DNA from 3 places in the Pseudomonas berkeleyensis genome. Region 1 is predicted to be linked to each of the others. Evidence: riboswitches for the same ligand, from Rfam matches in the RefSeq annotation. Region 1 holds a riboswitch; each other region holds the start of a gene.
What was found. Region 1 has a riboswitch for cobalamin ahead of HS968_RS21845 (TonB-dependent receptor plug domain-containing protein). Riboswitches for the same ligand answer to the same signal wherever they lie in the genome.
Positions count from the first base shown of each region.

Region 2: linked by a shared signal. The riboswitch ahead of cobO (cob(I)yrinic acid a,c-diamide adenosyltransferase) and the one ahead of HS968_RS21845 (TonB-dependent receptor plug domain-containing protein) in region 1 are both predicted to bind cobalamin.
Region 3: linked by a shared signal. The riboswitch ahead of cobW (cobalamin biosynthesis protein CobW) and the one ahead of HS968_RS21845 (TonB-dependent receptor plug domain-containing protein) in region 1 are both predicted to bind cobalamin.

Region 1 is NZ_CP059139.1:4,716,964-4,719,218, forward strand. Features, by position in the region: gene dxs (1-deoxy-D-xylulose-5-phosphate synthase) at 1-1,048, shown strand, start outside; cobalamin riboswitch at 1,121-1,326, shown strand; gene HS968_RS21845 (TonB-dependent receptor plug domain-containing protein) at 1,412-2,255, shown strand, end outside.
Region 2 is NZ_CP059139.1:2,235,497-2,237,751, forward strand. Features, by position in the region: gene HS968_RS10485 (C40 family peptidase) at 1-69, shown strand, start outside; gene HS968_RS10490 (C40 family peptidase) at 198-722, shown strand; gene HS968_RS10495 (hypothetical protein) at 729-1,049, shown strand; cobalamin riboswitch at 1,083-1,292, shown strand; gene cobO (cob(I)yrinic acid a,c-diamide adenosyltransferase) at 1,485-2,096, shown strand; gene HS968_RS10505 (cobyrinate a,c-diamide synthase) at 2,096-2,255, shown strand, end outside.
Region 3 is NZ_CP059139.1:5,624,706-5,626,960, reverse strand. Features, by position in the region: gene cobM (precorrin-4 C(11)-methyltransferase) at 1-505, opposite strand, end outside; gene HS968_RS26120 (cobalamin biosynthesis protein) at 502-939, opposite strand; cobalamin riboswitch at 1,026-1,220, shown strand; gene cobW (cobalamin biosynthesis protein CobW) at 1,316-2,255, shown strand, end outside.

The DNA of each region.
Region 1 (2,255 bases):
GTTCCTGCATGTGGTGACCAAGAAGGGCAAGGGCTTCGCACCCGCCGAGGTCGACCCCATCGGCTACCACGCCATCACCAAGCTGGAACCGGTCACGCCAGTCGCGGCACCGAAGAAGCCTTCCGGCCCGAAATACTCCAACGTGTTCGGCCAGTGGCTGTGCGACATGGCCGAGCAGGACGCGCGCCTGGTCGGTATCACTCCGGCAATGAAGGAAGGCTCGGATCTGGTGGCGTTCAGCGAGCGCTTCCCCGAGCGTTACTTCGACGTGGCGATTGCCGAGCAGCATGCCGTCACCCTCGCCGCCGGCATGGCCTGCGAAGGTGCCAAGCCGGTGGTGGCGATCTACTCAACCTTCCTCCAGCGCGCCTATGACCAGCTGATCCACGACGTCGCCGTGCAGCACCTCGACGTGCTGTTCGCCATCGACCGCGCCGGCCTGGTTGGCGAAGACGGCCCGACCCACGCCGGCAGCTTCGACCTCTCCTACCTGCGCTGCATCCCCGGCATGCTGGTGATGACGCCGAGCGACGAGAACGAGATGCGCCGCATGCTCACTACCGGCCACCTGTTCGACGGCCCGGCAGCGGTGCGCTACCCGCGCGGCAGCGGCCCCAATGCGCCGCTCGATGCAGGCCTCGAACCGCTGGAGATCGGCAAGGCCGTGGTACGCCGCCAGGGCAATGGCGTCGCCCTGCTGGCCTTCGGCGTGCAACTGGCCGAAGCCCTGCGCGTAGGCGAAACGCTGGACGCCACGGTGGTCGACATGCGCTTCGTCAAACCGCTGGACGAAGCACTGCTGCGCGAGCTGGCCGGCAACCACGAACTGCTGGTGACCATCGAGGAAAACGCGGTGATGGGCGGTGCCGGCAGCGCGGTCAGCGAATTCTTCGCCGCCGAGAACCGCCAGGTGCCGATGCTGCACCTGGGTCTACCGGACTACTACGTCGAGCACGCCAAACCGAGCCAGATGCTTGCCGAGTGCGGTCTCGACGAAGCCGGCATCGAACGCGCGGTGCGTCAACGCCTGAGCCTGCTGCAGGCCTGAGCATGAGCCTGGCTCATCGCCGGATGAGCCAGGCTTGCTTGTCATTCATAGCTGCGCGCACTAAGGTTCGCCCACTTCATGTTCCGCCTGGGTGCGCTGCGCAAGCGGCGTGAAACGGGAAGTCGGTGCGCTCGTCATGAGCAATCCCGGCGCTGCCCCCGCAACGGTAATCGACTGCAAGCGCTGAGCTTGCGCCACGTCCAAACGGCCACTGGGGCAACCTGGGAAGGCGGACGTGGGTCGAGAGCCCGGAGACCGGCCAAGGCGGTGCGACTGGTGTTGCGGAGGGCAGCACGGTCAAGCGCCGCCCTGCGCGCTTGCTCCTGCCCTCCTCGAACGTCTGCCGACCTTTGAGGAAAGAGAATGAAACTATCCCGTCTAGCCCTGGCCATTACTCTGGCGCCCTGCGCCGCACTCGCTGAAACCGTCCCTTCGCTCGATCAGGCACTGAAACTGTCCGACACGGTCATCAGCGCCAACCGCGAAGTACAGCTGCGCAGCAAAAGCAGTGTCGCTACCAGCGTGTTCACCCGCGAAGACATCGAACGCCTGCAACCCTCCAGCGTCATCGACCTACTGAACCGTGTACCCGGCGTACAGGTCACCAGTTCCGGCGGCCGTGGCAGCCTCTCCAGCCTGTTCATCCGCGGCACCAAGACAGCACAGAACGTCGTACTAGTCGACGGTCAACGGATTTCCGATGCGTCCAGCGGCAGCCATTTCCTCGAACACCTCAGCATCCACCAGATCGAACGGGTGGAAGTCCTGCGCGGCTCGCGGGCAACCCTCTACGGCGCCGACGCCATCGGCGGTGTCGTACAAATTTTCACCCGCCGCGCCAGTGCTGGACAACGCCAGGCCAGTCTTAGTCTGGGCTACGGCAGCCGTGGTACCTGGGAACGTGCGGCCAGCCTGGCCCTAGCCAACGAAAGTACCCGTTTCAATCTCAGTAGCAGCTCCTCGGATACCCACGGTATCGACCGCAGCACCCACGCCTCGACCTACGACAACGATCACGATGCCTACCGCAAGAACGGCCTGAGCCTGAACCTCGCCCACGACCTCAACGACGATCTGCAGCTCGGTCTGAGCCTGCTGGAGCAAAGCGGCGAGGTCGAGTTCGACAACGAGCCACTCTTTGGTCTGCACCCCTACAGTGACTTCCGTATCAGCAGCCAGTCGTTCTACGCTGATGCGCGCCTGGCCG
Region 2 (2,255 bases), 2.5 Mb from region 1:
CTGCAAGCCAAGCGCGTCCTCGCCCTGGCGCCGGTTGAAGATCAGATCGCTGCCAAGCGTCATAACTGATGTACACGGCGTAACCGCAGAATCTGCTCAAGGGCTGTCTCTATAGGTCTTGAGCGGGTACTGAGGGTTGCGCCGTTTGTCTGTAGACGGCAGAGTAGAGCGCATTCAGGCTCAGGATCGCCTCGCTTATGCCCGTCACGACCCGTGTCGCCCTTATCTCCCTCGTTCTGCTGCTGAGTGCCTGTAGCAGTCGTGCTCCCTCTCCTCAGCCTACCTACAGTCCTCCAGTCTCTTCTTCGTCCTATCAGGGCGGCGCCGAAGATGTCTTGTTTCGCGCCCTCGGTCTGGTCGGTACGCCCTATCGTTATGGCGGTAATACCCCGGAAGGGGGGTTCGACTGCAGTGGCCTGATCGGCTACGTCTACCGCGATGCGGCCGGTATCAGCCTGCCACGTTCGACCCGTGAGCTGAGCGCTATGCGTACTCCGGATGTTCGGCGCGATGCCTTGCAGAGTGGTGATCTGGTGTTTTTTGCCACCAATGGCGGTCGCGCCGTCAGTCATGCCGGCATCTATGTCGGCGAGGGGCGTTTCGTCCATGCCCCGTCCAGTGGCGGTACCGTGCGCCTGGACAGCCTCGATAACGTCTACTGGCAGCGTGTCTACCTCGATGCCAAACGAGTCATCACTCCAGAGCTCGCTCGTAACCCCTGACCCTTCATGAGCGAGCCCATTCGCCTGCCGCCTCAGCCCGAGGCATGTGAGCTGTGCGCGCGGCCTGTCGCACTGACCCGTCATCACCTGATTCCCAAGGCGCTGCACGACAAGGTGTATGTGCAGAAACGCTTCGCTCGTCATGAGCGCATTACCGCCACGCTTTGGGTCTGTCGTGCCTGTCATAACCAGATTCACCGCCTGTTCAGCGAAAAGGAGCTGGCGCTGACTTACAACAGTCGCGAGGCGCTGCTGAGTGATGAGCGTTTGCGGACTTTCGTCGATTGGTTGGCGAGCAAACCGCCTGGGTTCATGCCCAGGCACTGAGCGGCGTTGACGGGTAGGGCTGCCAGCCTCTACCCTGCGCGCCTTGCTTCAGGTGCCCCGAGTCGCTGCGAATGACGGCCGAGGGGTGAAACAGGGAAGCCGGTTCGAATGCCGGCGCTGCCCCCGCAACGGTAGGTGAGTCAAACGCTGCTCAAAGCCACTGTGTATTTGCACGGGAAGGCGCGGCGTCGAACCTTTGGTTCGCTCACGAGCCCGGAGACCGGCCTGTCGCAATTTCACGGCATCGCGGAGGGCGCTGTCCGGCTAACGCTCCGGTTTGGTCGGGGCGTTCGTGTTTTCTGTCTTCCGCTCGCCTGACCAGCCATTGGCGCCTGGGTGAGGATATGCGGATCATCGCAACCTTCTTGCTCATTGCCGTTCGCACTGTTTATCGATCAACAGGCGGCGCGGGTGCCTGACGTACAGGAGCACAGCATGAGCGAGTCCACCGAGCGCGATGCCCGCCACAAGGCGCGCATGCAGCGCAAGAAAGCCCTGATCGACGAGAAGATCGCCCAGGCTCAGGACGAATACGGCCTGTTGCTGGTGCACAGCGGCAATGGCAAGGGCAAGAGCAGCAGCGCCTTCGGTATGGTCGCGCGTGCCCTCGGTCATGGCATCAAGGTCGGTGTGGTGCAGTTCATCAAGGGCGCGGCCAGCACCGGCGAGGAAACCTTCTTCCGCCGCTTTCCCGAGGAAGTCAGCTATCACGTGATGGGCGAGGGCTTCACCTGGGAAACCCAGGATCGCCAGCGTGATATCGCCAAGGCGCAGGAAGCCTGGGCCATTGCCAGACGCTTGCTTGGCGATGAGTCCATCGGCCTGGTGGTGCTGGATGAACTGAACATCGCCCTCAAGCATGGCTATCTCGAACTGGATGCGGTGTTGGCCGATATCGAAGCGCGGCCGCTGCTGCAGCACGTGGTGGTGACGGGGCGGGGCGCCTTGCCGGGGATGATCGAGGCGGCCGACACGGTCACCGAGATGAGCCTGGTCAAGCATGCGTTCAAGGCCGGGGTGAAGGCGCAGAAGGGCATCGAATTCTGATGGAAGCACGTCACTGTCCGGCGCTGCTGATTGCCGCGCCGGCTTCGGGCCAGGGCAAGACCACCGTCACCGCCGCGCTGGCGCGCCTGCATACGCGTCAGGGGCGCCGGGTGCGGGTGTTCAAGTGCGGCCCGGACTTCCTCGATCCGATGATCCACG
Region 3 (2,255 bases), 910 kb from region 1:
GCAACTGGCGTACGCCGAGGTGGATGGCCATGGTCGCGCGGTGCCGGGCCAGGTCATGCAACTGCTCACCCTCGGGCATCGGCGAGGTGGTGCCGTAACGCGTGAGGATCACCGTCTGGGCGATACCGGGCAGGGTCAGTTCACTTTCCAAAAGGGCCGCGCAGGCGGCTGTGGCGGTGACGCCGGGAATGATCTCGAAAGGGATGTCGAGCGCTCGCAGCTCGCGGATCTGCTCGCCGATGGCGCCGTATAGCGACGGGTCGCCCGAGTGCACGCGGGCCACGTCCAGGCCGCGTTCATGGGCCTCCTGCAGCAGCGTGATGATCTCGCCCAGGTTCAGCTCGGCGGTGTTCACCACCTGTTCGGCGCTGTGGCCCTGCAGCACCGGCTCGGGCACCAGCGAGCCGGCGTAGAGAATCACGGGGCATGAGCGGATCAGGCGTTGCCCCTTGACGGTGATCAGTTCGGGGTCGCCGGGGCCGGCACCGATAAAGTAGACGGTCATGCAGGTTCTCTATCGAAGGTGGCCAGCGCACAGGTGGCGCTGGCACTACGGTTTTTCTCGCCGAGTAGGCAGGGCGATGCGCCCATGCGCGCCGCCAGTGCGAGGGCGCAAGGCTCGGCGACGGCAGGGCTACCGGTGGCTGCCTGGGTCAATGCACTGCCGGCGGTCATGGCTTGATAGATGCTCAGTTGCTCGGGTGCGAAGAACACCAACTCCAGAGCCAGGTGCTCGGCCAGGCCATGCAGGCTGGCTTCGTTGCGCTTGTGGGCGATGCTGGCCAGGCCCACGAGGTTTTCCACTGTCAGGCCATGTTGCCTCAGGCTGTGGATAAGCAGATCGAGCAACTCGTCCTGGCTGCAGCCACGGCGACACCCCAGCCCGGCGACGACCTGTATCGTTGAGGCGGATGGGTGATTGGAGGTGGTTGGCAACATGAGTGGCATTCGGGCTGAGCGGTGGCGTAGCTCATCATGGCACCTGCCAGCGGTCAACCGCGATTGACCGGCCGCCGTGGCCTGCGTAGCCTTCTCGCTTTCGAGGTTCTTCCCGGCAAGGCGCCGGGGGGCTAAGAGGGAACAGGGTCGATGCCCTGGCTGCCCCCGCAACTGTGAACGGTCTAAACCCTTCGATACACCACTGCCGCCAGGCGGGAAGGTGAAGGATGCGCAACGCGCACACCGTGAGCCAGGAGACCTGCCTCGACAGACCAGCCATTTGCTCGGACGGGGTGATCCGACGCGGCCAGCACGCCCTTGCGTGCCCGCCTGCGCGTACCCGTCCGCCGAACCTACCGACGCCACGGGGCCCTTGATGAAAACCCTCGCCAAACTGCCTGTCACCATCGTCACCGGTTTCCTCGGTGCCGGCAAAACCACCCTGCTGCGCCATCTGCTGGCCAATGCCGGCGGCCGCCGTATCGCGGTGATCGTCAACGAGTTCGGCGAGCTGGGCATCGATGGCGAGATCCTCAAGCAATGCTCCATCGGCTGCAGCGAGGAGGAGGCCAATGGCCGTGTCTTCGAACTGGCCAACGGCTGCCTGTGCTGTACCGTGCAGGAGGAGTTCTTCCCGGTGATGCGCGAGCTGGTGGCGCGCCGTGGCGACCTCGACCATATCCTCATCGAGACCAGTGGTCTGGCGCTGCCCAAGCCGCTGGTGCAGGCTTTCAACTGGCCGGAAATCCGCAACGCCTGCACCGTCGACGCGGTAATCACCGTGGTCGACAGCCCGGCGGTGATCGCCGGCACCTTCGCCGCCTTCCCGGATCAGGTGGACGAGCAGCGCAAGCTCGACCCGAACCTCGACCACGAATCGCCGCTGCACGAGCTGTTCGCCGACCAGCTGGCCAGCGCCGACCTGGTGATCCTCAACAAGGCCGACCTGCTCGACGCCGAGGCGCTGGCTGCGGTGCGCGCCGAAGTGGCTGAAGAACTGCCGCCAGCGGTCAAGGTGATCGAGGCGCACGGCGGCGAGCTGCCGCTGGACGTGCTGCTGGGCCTGAACAGCGAAACGGAGCTGCATATCGACAGCCGCCGCACTCACCATGACGATGAGGACGAGGATCACGATCACGAGGAATTCGACTCGTTCCACGTGGAACTACCCGAAGCTGAGGAGGCGCGTCTGCTGGCTGCGCTGAAGGATGCTGTGGCCAAGTACGACATCCTGCGGGTGAAAGGCTTCGCGGCGATCCCTGGCAAGCCGATGCGCCTGCTGGTGCAGGGCGTGGGCCAGCGCTTCGACCGTCACT